Syntrophotalea carbinolica DSM 2380: one gene and its partner. The protein of the gene in region 2 interacts with the protein of the main gene of each other region in a pairwise test. Links are inferred from orthologs where the notes say so. Each region holds a gene or a part of one and is shown on either strand. Other genes may lie near its edges.

Region 1 (6,226 bases), 210 kb from region 2 along the record:
GGGGGCTTCTACGACTACCAGTCCAAATACACGCCCGGGCAGACCGAATACCTGTTGCCGGCGCCTTTGCCCGAGACCCTTTACGGTGCCCTGCAGGATTCTGCGGTCCGGGTTTTCGAAGCCATTGGATGTTGTGGTGCGGCGCGTGTCGATTTTATGGTGACCGATACCGGTTTTTATTGTCTGGAAGTCAACACCATCCCCGGAATGACCGAGACCAGTCTTCTGCCTAAAGCCGCCAATGCGGTCGGGATGTCTTTTGACGAACTCGTTGAGCGTATTCTTGCGGGCGCTTCTTTGCGCAAATAAACGACGGACGAGGCTTTTGATAACCGGGACGGGTGAAAGATCATGATAAATATCGGACCACCCAAAAAACGACGCCTGAGGCGCAAAGGCAACCGTTTCAAGAAAACGCGCAGGGTTATTCCCTGGAGGCGCTTGATGATTGGCGCCCTGTGGGGTACCATGGCGCTGGCAAGTCTAGGCATGGTGGTGGCTGTAGCCTGTTTTGCCGGACAGATGCTGTTCGCCTCCGACTATTTCAAGGTCGAGCGGATTCAGGTGGAAAATAATCGCCGTATCGGTCGAGAAGAAATTCTTGCCCTGTCGGATATCTGTCCGGGAACCAACATCTTTGAACTTGACCTGGAGCGGGTCAGCACCCGCATCGAGAAAAACCCCTGGATCGCCAGTGCCCGGGTGAGACGGATGTTCCCCGATCAACTGGTCATCCGTGTGGATGAGCGCATACCCAAGGCCATAGTGCGTCTCGACTTCATGTATTACCTCGATGCATCGGGACACGTTTTTAAACGACTGGAAAAGGGCGATCGCCTGGACTTCCCCGTGATTAGCGGTGTTGATCGGCAGGCGCTGCTGGAAGGCAACGAGGCCACCTTGAGCCAGATCGATAAAGCTCTGCGGTTGCTCGATAGGCTCGACGGGCGGAAAATATTTGCCATCGATGATGTTTCTGAACTAAGTCTGGACGACACGACCGGCATTACGCTTTATACTTGCATTGGTGGTGTGCCGGTGAGGATGGGACATGACGATTACAATTCCAAGTTGAACCGCCTCGAGAAAATCTTTCCGCAACTGAAGACACGGCTTGGCCTTATTGATTATATCGACACGAATGTGACGCGACGCATTATTGTCAAACTGGATGCCGGCGAGTTACGAGGCAAAGGTTAGATTCCAAGGGGGAAGGCACGAAGATGAGCAATAACAAAAACGATCTGATCGTGGGCCTGGATATCGGCACCACCAAGATTTGCGCCATTGTCGGCCACCAGAATGAAGATGGCCTGGATATCGTCGGTATCGGCACCAGCCCGTCCCGCGGGTTGCGCAAAGGGGTTGTCATCAACATCGAGAGTACCGTTGAGGCCATCCGCAAGGCGCTCACCGAAGCTGAGTTGATGGCGGACTGTAAAATCGACAGCGTTTATGCGGGGATCGCCGGGGGGCATATCCGGGGATTTAATTCCCAGGGCGTGATTGCCATCAAAACCCGTGAAGTTCTGCACGACGATATTCGCAGGGTGCTCGACGCCGCCAAGGCCATTGCCATCCCCATGGATCGGGAAGTGATCCATACCCTGCCTCAGGAATATATTATCGACGATCAGGATGGCATCCTCGATCCTCTCGGCATGTGCGGTGTGCGACTGGAGGCCAAAGTGCATATTGTCACAGCGGCTACCGCCAGTGCCCAGAACATCGTACGCAGTTGCTATAAGGCGGATGTCGAGGTGTCCGATATCGTTCTTGAACAGCTGGCGTCTTCCGAGGCGGTGTTGTCGACGGACGAGAAGGATCTGGGCGTGGCCCTTGTCGATATCGGCGGAGGTACCACGGACATCGCCATTTTCATCGATGGCGCCATTAAGCATACGTCGGTGTTGTCGCTAGGGGGCAACCATTTGACCAACGATATTGCCGTGGGATTACGCACCCCCATGGCCGAGGCGGAGGTTATCAAGCAGAAATACGGTTGTGCCATGACCTCCATGGTCGGCAAGGACGAGACCATTGAAGTCCCGTCTGTCGGCGGTCGTGAACCGCGTGTTTTATCGCGGCACCTGCTGGCTGAAATTCTCGAGCCCCGGGTGGAAGAGATCTTTACCCTGGTGCAGCGCGAAATCATCAAGAGCGGTTTTGAGGATCTGCTTGCCTCCGGCATCGTGCTGACCGGCGGTAGTTGCATCCTTCCGGGGATGCCGGAGATGGCCGAGCAGATATTCAATCTGCCGGTCCGACGTGGCCTGCCTCAGGGTATCGGCGGTTTGACGGATGTCGTCAATTCGCCCATTTATGCCACCGGCGTCGGTCTGGTCAAGTTCGGTGCGCGCTGCGGCGGCGCGACGAAGTTCAAAATGGGTTCGGATAATCTGTTTGACCGGGTCCTGCGCCGCATGAAGGAATGGTTTGTCGAATTTTTCTGATAGCGGCGGGGCGGCACAACTTATCAAACCAGACCCGGTTACGGAGAAACCGGGTCACTCAGGGAAGCGGAGGGAGTCATGAACGATAATATTGTGTTTGAGTTCGATGAAAATATCGATCAAACGGCAAAAATCAAAGTGATTGGTGTTGGCGGAGGGGGTAACAATGCTGTCAATACGATGATCATGTCGGCGTTGGATGGCGTCGATTTCGTAGCGGCGAATACCGATGCCCAGGCCCTGCGCAAAAGCCAGGCGCCGGTGAAGTTGCAGCTTGGCGGCAAATTGACCAAAGGACTCGGTGCCGGGGCCAACCCTGAAGTCGGCCGCGATGCGGCACAGGAAGATCGGGCCCGTCTGGGGGAGATCCTCGAAGGGGCCGATATGGTGTTTATCGCCGCCGGTCTGGGAGGCGGAACCGGTACCGGGGCCGCACCGATTATCGCCGAGGTGGCCAAGGAACAGGGTGCCCTGACGGTTGCCGTGGTGACCAAGCCGTTCAGCCGCGAAGGCAAACAGCGCATGAAAAAAGCGGTGCACGGGATCGATCACCTGAAGAATGTGGTCGATTCGCTGATTGTCATTCCCAACGATCGTCTGCTCGGTCTCTCCGGAAAAAACACCAGTATTCTCGATGCGTTTAAACCTTCTGACGACGTTTTGCGCCAGGCGGTTCAGGGTATTTCCGAGTTGATCACCACCAGCGGTCTGATCAACGTCGACTTTGCCGACGTCAAGGCGGTCATGAGCGAGCGTGGCATGGCCATGATGGGCATCGGCCTGGCCGAAGGTGAGCGCCGTGCCGCGGAAGCGGCCCAGAAGGCCATCAGCAGTCCGCTGCTTGAGGATATCGATATTTCCGGCGCCAAAGGGGTGCTGGTCAACATCACCGCCTCTTCCAGCATGACCATGGAGGAATTCGACGAAGCCTCCAGCATCATTCACGAAAAGGTGCACGAGGACGCCAACATCATCATCGGTCTGGTGATCAATGAAGATATCGGCGACAAAATCAAAATTACGGCGATTGCCACCGGTTTCGGCGATTCCTTCGAAAAAGGGCGCCGTAACGTCGAAGAATTGCGCAGCCGTGCAGGGGCCGGTCTGGAGAGTGTGAATCGCGACCTGCCGACCTTTATTCGCGACCGGCAAAAGGACGTTCCGAAGGGGCCCCGCTCGACTCTGGGAGAAGAGCATGAATACGATATTCCGACGTTCATGCGCAAGCGGGTTGATTGACAAGCCTTTTGCAGAGGTTATCCGCCTGGCGGATTGAGCCGGCTGGGAATAAAGATCTCCGCTTTTTTCCCATATGGCCGGTGTTCTGATGCGGGACTGCCGGAGGTTTCGGTAGGCCACAGGCACGATTTTCCAAAAATCACAGCACATCATGACTCCCGAAGCGAGGGGACCGCAGCGCGGTCCCCTCGCTTTCATTTTAGGTGCGCCAGTCAGGGCGCAGGGTTCAACAATCGCGGCGCGATTACGGGCGCTTATAAAGCGGCTGTCGCGTCTGCGCTGCCGGTGCAACGAATAAAGGCCCGGATCGGCGTAAAGAGGTTCTCTGGCGCTTTTCAAAAGGACGGTTGTCTTTGATCCCGGAGGTTGTTGCGGTAAGATGGGATCGGTACGTTTTTCACGATGATTTCGCATTATTCGGATTTTGTGAGCCAAGGCAAGGTGCAGCATCCATGCAGTATCGGGGGAAGATGGAGTTATGTCACGCAAGTTAATGGATAAAAGGCAGCGCCGTCTGGCTGCCGAAAGCGGGTTGCGGTCTCACGCATGGGGCGGTCGCCTGTCTGTGGCCCTGGTGTACCCCAATGTTTATCACCAGGCCATGAGCAACCTCGGGTTTCAAACCGTCTATGAGTTGCTCAACCGCCGCGAGGATACCCTTTGCGAACGTTTTTTTCTGCCCGACGCGGATGATTTGGAAGAACATCGCAAAACGGGTTATCCCCTGTTCTCCCTCGAAACGGGGCGATTTCTCGAAGACTTCGATATCATCGCTGTTTCCATCTCATTTGAAAATGACTACCTCAACCTGCCTGTGCTGTTCGAGCTGGCCCACATGCCGCTGATGGCCGGCGATCGCAAGGACGCCTATCCGTTGGTCCTGTGCGGCGGGGTGTGCGCCTTTCTCAACCCCGAGCCGCTGGCCGAGATTATGGATCTGTTTGCCATCGGAGAGGCCGAGCCGATATTGCCCGGGTTAGTCGAGGCCTTGGTAACCGCGCCGCCTGACAGGGACGCTGCGCTGAAGATGCTGGCCACCCTGCCGGGTGTCTATGTCCCGTCCCTGTATCGGGTAAGGTACACCGACAGCGGCACGGTGGCCTCCTACGAGCCCCAGCCGGAAGCGCCGGAGAAGGTGGCACGGCAGTGGGTAAGGCGGCTCGATGGCACGGCCAGCCGCTCCTGTGTGTTGACCGACGATACCGAGTTCGGCGATATGGCCTTGGTGGAGATTTCCCGCGGTTGTGCCCGCAAATGTCGCTTCTGCGCTGCCGGATATATCTATCTGCCGCCGCGGGAGCGTAGTGCTGCGGCTTTACAGGATGCCCTGGCCGATGGCCTGGCCCAGCGCCAGCGAGTCGGTCTGGTGAGCCCGGCGGTAGCGGACCACAGCCAGATCGGGCTTATCGGTCAACAGATTTTGCAGGCCGGAGGTCAGATTTCGGTGGCCAGCCTGCGTATCGATTCCCTCACGGCTCAGGAGGTTGAATCGATGGCGGCATCCGGTCACCGCACTGTCGCCATCGCTCCGGAAGCCGGCAGTCAGCGGTTGCGGGACTTTATAAATAAAGGCCTGGATGAACAGCAGATTCTAGCCGCCACACAGCTGATTGCCGACGGCGGTATCCCCAATTTGAAACTCTATTTTCTTATCGGTTTGCCTACGGAAACGCCTGAGGATATGGAAGAGCTTTTGACCCTGGCCGGAAAAATCCGTCAGGTATGGCTCGAAGCCGGACGTAAACGCGGTCGCTTGGGCAACCTGACGTTGTCCGTCAATCCTTTTATTCCCAAGCCGTTCACGCCGCTGCAATGGGCGGCCATGGAATCGACCTCTATCCTCAAAAAGAAAATTCAACGCCTCAGACGTCAGGTTGGCCGTATGCCCAACACCAGTTTGATCTGTGAATCCTTGAAGTCGGCCGAACTGCAGGCCCTGTTGTCTCGCGGGGACCGTCGGGTAGGACGTTTGCTGCCGCATCTTGCCGATGGGCAAAGCCTTGCCGTGAGCTGTCGTGAGGAAAGCCTCGGCTCTGATTTTTATCTAACGCGGGAACGGGATGAATACGAGACTTTTCCCTGGGAGATTATCGACCAGGGGGTGCCCCGCAGGTTTTTATGGCTGGAATACCAACGCGCTATGGCGGGCGAATCGACGCCGCCTTGCGGGCCCGGTTGCCATCGCTGCGGGCTGTGTTGAGTGGCTTCATCGATCACCTGGCGGGCGATACCGATAGAGGACGTCGTTGATATCGGGAATGTCAGCGTGCCAAGAAACATGTCGTAGATAAACCGAAACTCCCCGGGCTTTGCTGGTTCGGGGAGTTTTTTTATCTGCCGTGACGGCTATCCGTTTTTTTGTTCATTCCGTCTTACTGCTTCCCCCCCCCTTTTTTTTTCTGCTCATCCCGTCGTTGAAATCCCTGTTTCCTGTTTGGCAAGTGAAATGACAAAAATATTGACTCTAAAGTCGCTTGAGGCATCACGATGAGTCATCTTCTGTTTGTTCTTTATGGGAAATCCTAATTTTGATT
Region 2 (6,141 bases):
GACTGCGCGGCACCGCGAAACTCCTTCAGCGCCTGCTCGGCATCGAGCCCCAGCAATGTTGCATATTGACGCAAAAAACCAACGGCATAGGCGGCTGCGGGCAACGCCTCGTAATCATCGTCCTCGAATGACCGCAGATAAGCCGAACGGATGCGGGTACGTTCTGCCACAGCCTGCAGACTCAACCCCATGGCCTCACGTCGCTCTTGCAGTTGCTTTCCCAGGCTGGCAACCGGCACTTCGGCGGGACTGTCCTCTGTTGATGTGTCATGCATAGCGTTCACGTCTCACTGTAACATGTCAAGATAATCGCCGGCCCTGATGCCCATCTCCGATTCAGGTATCAACTCCCGGACTTTAAGAAAAGCCTGGCGAGCCGGATCCATCTGGCCATTTTTCATATAAGCCATCCCCATATAAAAATGCAGACGCCCATATTCTGGAGCCAACAGCAGAGCTTTCTTATATTCAATCAACCCGCGATCGACCTGGCCAAGAGTGGTCAAAACTTCTCCGAGGCGAAGATACGCTTCGATATACCTCGGATTTTTACTCAAGGCTTCCCGATAGGAGGCTATGGACTGTTGATGTTCCTGCTTCATAAAATACGCCATTCCGATACCGGTCAGGGGAATTTCGGGTTGAGGGAACAGCAGATTGGTGGCAGCCTTATTCAGGTGAAGCAGGGCATCATCGGGCCGTTGCATATCCAGGTAGAGCGCTCCGAGATTATTGAAATACCGCGGTTCATCCGGACGTAGTTCAATGGCCCGTAAATAATGCTTTTCCGCTTCCGCAAAAGCCCCCTTGCGCTGATACGCCTGGGCCAGACCTTCCTGGATGTCGGAATCGTTCTTATCGAACTTTTCCGCTTCAAGAAATTTGGCCAGCGCCATGGTCGGGTTATTGTTTTTGAGTTCGGCCACACCAAGGGTGTATTGTACCTTGGCGTTTTGCGTCGCCTTCGTACGGGATCCGCTGGAAGGCGTACACCCGGACACAACCAGCGCCAGCGCCATCAAGCACCACCCTGCACACGCCATCTTTTGAACCATGGGCACCTCCACCTCAACGCAACTGAGGACAGAAAATAATCAAAGATATTTACCGATAAGTAAATCCAACTTTTCGCGGGTATCGGCAGCGATCGCGTCCGGCGCGGTCATGATGGCATACCGCAAAGCTTCACCGCAGGAACAACCGGGACGGGAAACCAGGCTGCCGACCGCTTCCCGAATAATCCGCCGCGCCGTGGCCACATTTTTTTGAATGATGGCTATCACGGCATCGACGGACACATCGTCATGCCCCTCATGCCAGCAATCGTAATCCGTGGCTAGAGCCACTGTGCCATAACAGATTTCGGCCTCACGGGCCAGCCGCGCCTCGGGGATGTTGGTCATGCCGATGATATCGACCCCCCAACTGCGATAGATTTTCGATTCAGCACGGGTGGAGAAATTGGGGCCTTCGATACACAGGTAGGTTCCGCCTTCGTGAACAGTGGCACCAACCGCGCGTGCTGAAGCTGCCAGTAGCCGGGAAAGATCCGGACATACAGGATCGGCAAACTGCACATGCCCGACAATGCCGTCACCAAAAAATGACCCGTTGCGCTTGCCCTGAGTGCGATCGAAGAATTGATCGGGGATGACGATATGCCCGGGAACGATCTGTTCGCGCATACTGCCGACCGCCGAAACAGAGATGATCCTGTCCACGCCCAGCTGCTTCATGCCGTGGATATTGGCCCGGTAGGGTACTTCCGAAGGCAGCAGTCGATGGCCTCGTCCGTGCCTGGGCAGGAAAACCATCTTGACACCGTCGAGCACGCCGGTCACAAAGACATCGGACGGAGCGCCAAAGGGCGTATCGAGACTTACCTCGCAAACATCCGTCAATCCTTCCATATCGTACAGACCGCTGCCACCAATAACCCCTACGATCGGCTGTTTCATAAATGCTTACCTTTCCCCTGAGAGCGATCAGGACGGGCAGAGTTTCTTTCGGACTCCTGCGCTGGCGGTGATACGGTCAATTTTCCCTTAAGCTGACCGCACGCGGCGGAGATATCCTGGCCTTTGCTGGCCCGACGGATGGCAACCATGCCATGATCGAGCAGATAGCCCTGAAACCTGGAGATGCGTTCCTCCGTTGGCGCCCTGAACTCTGAGGCACTATGTTCATTAAATGGGATGATATTGACTTTGGCTTTGATCCCGTGCAGCAGTTTCACCAACCGGCGCGCGTCCTGGTCGGAGTCGTTGACATCCCGGATCAGAATGTATTCAAAGGTAATACGCTTTTTGGCATGCAGAGGATACTGCCGACAGGCAGCCATAAGCTGTTGCAGGGGATAGCGTTGATTGACGGGCATGAGCCGGTTGCGGACCTCGTCGGTGGTGGCATTGAGCGACACCGCCAGGTTGACGCGCACCCGTTTTCCCAGCTCCTGCATCTGCGGCACCAGGCCGGCCGTCGAAAGGGTAACCTTGCGGGGACTGTAATCGAGCCCCTGCGGCATATAAAGAATCTGCAAGGCCTTGACCACATTGTCAAGATTATGCAGCGGCTCCCCCATCCCCATAAGCACGATATTGTTCACCGGACCGTCCGCCAGGGCGGCACAAACCTGATTGACGATCTCCCCAGGGGTAAGATTACGCACCAGTCCGAAACTTCCGGTATGGCAAAAAACGCAGCCCATGGCACAGCCGACCTGGGTGGAGATGCACAGGGTGGCCCGATTATCGTCCATGGGAATTCGAACGGATTCGATGGTTTCGCCGTCTTCAAGGCGGAACAGATACTTGCGGGTACCGTCGCGACTATCTTCCGTCGCTTCCGGAGTCAGACGGGAGATGCGCGCGCGTTGATGCAATTCGGCCCGCAGGACTTTGGACAAATCGCTCATGGCGTCGAAATCGTCGACCAGGCGATGGTACATCCAGCGCATAACCTGGCCGGCACGAAAACGCTCTTTGCCCATGCCGGCCAGAAATTCCGTTAATTCTTCCAGCGTAAAATTTTTCAGGTCGATTCGTGTGTCTTGATCCATCGATACATCCATGCGGCGGTTCAACCCCGTAAGATTCTTTGTAAAAAAGCCCTCCGATTGTATCCGAAGGGCTTTCAGGGCACAAGGCCCAATCTAATTCAGGTTAAACATGGGACACGATCAGAGCAAATCCAGTCCCGCGAAGAAATACCCCACCTCGAACGCTGCAGTCTCCGGAGCATCGGATCCGTGCACCGCATTGCGGCCGAGAGAGGTTCCGAATTCCTTGCGCAGCGTACCGGCCGCAGCATCGGCAGGATTGGTCGCCCCCATAAGATCTCGCCATTTGCGGATGGCTCCATCGGCCTCCAGCACCATGACAACACAGGGACCGCTGCTCATGAATCCTTTGAGATCATCAAAAAAAGGCTTCCCCTCATGCACGTAATAGAAGCCGGCGGCCTGCTTTTCGCTCAGGGCCAGCTTTTTCATACCGATCACACGAAAACCTTCTTCGTAAATACGTGCCAGAATACCTCCGGCATGACCGGCGGCGAACGCATCGGGTTTGATAATTGCCAGGGTTCTCTCCATAAAATTCTCCATTCCATGCGGCTCAACGCGGCACAAAGACGCCGCTTCCGCTCATTTTCACCGGCAGGGCGACATCCATTCTCCGTCACCCTGCGTATTCGGTTTTTCGTTAGCAAACAAACATCAAAAGTATTCGGCCATGTCCCGTACTCTGCTTGCCATATGGCCGGGGAACGATACAGCGCACTGCTTTTTCGTGCAACAGCGTTTAACCAATCCCCGCTCAGAAAACAGGACGAAAAGACCATCAATATAACCGGGTAATGCTACCCGGTTATTTTTTATAGACTTCATCCGGATCGAATAAAGGTTCGGAGTGCTCCACCCAGGCGCCATCTTCCCAACGCACGTAAAAACAGCTGCGATTACCCGTATGGCAGGCAGCCCCACCATTCTGTTTGACTTTGATGACCAGGGCATCGGCATCGCAATCGGTATACACTTCCTGTACTTCCTGAGTATTACCGGATTGTTCACCCTTCATCCAATGTTTATTACGGCTGCGACTGAAAAGCCAGGTTTTCCCCGTCTCCAGAGTCAGCTTCAGGGCTTTTTCGTCGATAAATGCCACCATCAGCACTTCGTTGGTTTGATAATCCTGTATAATGGCCGGCACCAGACCGCCCATTTTTTCAAAATCGATTTGTATCATGAATCCTCCGATTTCCTTGACCATTCGAGGTACACGGGCAAAACCCAACCTTTAATACAACGCAGGAAACCGGGGTGTCAACGAATTCCCCGAAAAAACCTCTCCCTGTCGCACCGGATCAGACATGCGGCAGCCAAACACGCGCAGCATCATTCATCAACGTCAACCGAACAACGGTAACTTAAGATAGAAGCAGCTGCCCTGCCCGGGAACGCTGTCCAACCATATGCGGCCATTGTGCGCTTTGATAATTTCCTGCACAAGCGAGAGCCCCAATCCGCTACCGCGCATACCGTGATCCCCGGCGGGTACCCGGAAGAATCGGTCGAATATGGTAGCCTGGTGTTCATTCGGGATCCCCACGCCCTGGTCCTTGACGAAAAGCACCGCAGCATCGTCGGCTCGTCGGGCCCCCAGAAGAATCTCCTGATCCTCCGACGAATATTTAATGGCATTGGACAACAAGTTATACAGTGCCCGATAAAGCTGGTTTTCATCACCACGCACCGGCGGCAAATCCTCCGGGCACTGAATCCGGATGCGGTCTCGACCGCGAGCCGAAGAAAACATATTGGAAACACCGTGCAACAGGGGCAACACTTCGACAGGGTGAATGGCGCCGACCCCGTGCCCGGCACGCAGCCTTTGCAGGTTGAGATGATTTTCCACCAGTTCTTTCAGCCGTTCGCTTTGCTGCTGGATGATACTCAGATAATCCTTCTGCCGTTCCGGCCTGTCATTCGATTTCAAAAGATAGTCGGTAAACCCCATGATGGCCGTCAGGGGCGTACGCATTTCATGGCTGACGGACGACAACATGTCATCCTTAAGCTCTTCGATTCGCTGGCGTTCGCTGACATCCCGGAAAAAACCTGCAAACACCTGCCGTTTCTGCCAACTGAAAGATCCGACCGACACCTCGACATCGACGCGGGTGCCGTCTTTTCGACGATGACTGACCAAGGGGAAATGACGCAGCGTGCCGCTGATAATCTGTTGCATGCGCAACCGGCTTTGCTCCGGTTCTTCGCTCAAATCCAACACGTCCAAAGCGAGAAACTCGTCACGCGTATAGCCGTACAGATCGAGCGCTGCGCCATTGACATCGACAATGCGTAAAGATCCGGCATCAAAAATAACAATGGCATCCGAACAGGAGGAAAACAACAGACGGTACTTTTCCTCCGACTCCTGCACTTCCTGTTCGGCCTTCTTTTGTTCAGTTACATCGACAAACGAGGCCATGTAACAATGCGGATGCCCGCCGGAATCTTCGACCACATGGGCGGAAACCTCGAAATATGCCAAAAGGCCATCCGGACGCAAAGCCGCGACCTCTCCGCTCCATTCGCCGAATTTCTGCAAATTGCGTAAAACCACTCGGGCCTTTTTGGGGTTTTTCCACAGGGTGCCGACCTGCCGCCCGATAGCCGTTTCCGGTTTGTCAATGCCCATCATCCTGACAAACGACCGGTTGACATACGACAAACACCCCTCGAGATCGGTAAAAGCGATCGCGTTTATTGATGAATCGATGGCCCTGCGCGCCAGGTCAAGGTCGTTCAGATGTTTTTTGGTATCGGATATATTCTGCAGATATCCGACGATATGACAGACATCGTTTGCCCCGCGGCAACAGACATAACTGTAGTCCTGCACCCACACATAATGGCCGTCGCGATGCTGCACACGGTATTCGAGCTGCGTTGGTTGCCCGGAACGCAGCGTCCGATGCATTTCCTTGAAAGCATGGGTACGGTCCTCCGGATGAATATGCACAAGCCAACTTTGGATATCGCTGCCCATCTCCTCCCTGGTAATGCCGAACATTCTCCAGCACTGATCAGACCAGTCAAGTCGTCCCCCGGGATGATTCAATTCGTAGACGACCCCGCCG

The links.
Region 1: the proteins of rlmN (region 2) and ftsZ interact in binary tests that used the Escherichia coli proteins (3 or more experiments, as listed by UniProt). The link is inferred for Syntrophotalea carbinolica DSM 2380 from one-to-one orthologs.

Annotation. Positions count from the first base shown.
Region 1 is NC_007498.2:2,564,245-2,570,470, reverse strand. Bases 1,686-4,619 are described here. They hold ftsZ (cell division protein FtsZ), read left to right. Parts: upstream 1,686-2,546; coding sequence 2,547-3,692; downstream 3,693-4,619. Other genes in these bases: PCAR_RS12030 (radical SAM protein), read left to right, coding at 4,171-4,619; ftsA (cell division protein FtsA), read left to right, coding at 1,686-2,453. In the rest of the region: PCAR_RS12050 (D-alanine--D-alanine ligase), read left to right, coding at 1-309; PCAR_RS12045 (cell division protein FtsQ/DivIB), read left to right, coding at 352-1,200; more of ftsA, read left to right, coding at 1,224-1,685; more of PCAR_RS12030, read left to right, coding at 4,620-5,892. UniProt on the Escherichia coli protein: Essential cell division protein that forms a contractile ring structure (Z ring) at the future cell division site. The regulation of the ring assembly controls the timing and the location of cell division.
Region 2 is NC_007498.2:2,351,011-2,357,151, forward strand. The notes cover bases 1,007-3,855. They hold rlmN (23S rRNA (adenine(2503)-C(2))-methyltransferase RlmN), read right to left. Parts: upstream 3,059-3,855; coding sequence 1,955-3,058; downstream 1,007-1,954. Other genes in these bases: PCAR_RS17890 (tetratricopeptide repeat protein), read right to left, coding at 1,007-1,055; mtnP (S-methyl-5'-thioadenosine phosphorylase), read right to left, coding at 1,095-1,958; ndk (nucleoside-diphosphate kinase), read right to left, coding at 3,179-3,592. Outside these bases: PCAR_RS17885 (helix-turn-helix domain-containing protein), read right to left, coding at 1-275; more of PCAR_RS17890, read right to left, coding at 288-1,006; hisI (phosphoribosyl-AMP cyclohydrolase), read right to left, coding at 3,867-4,244; PCAR_RS17895 (PAS domain S-box protein), read right to left, coding at 4,407-6,141.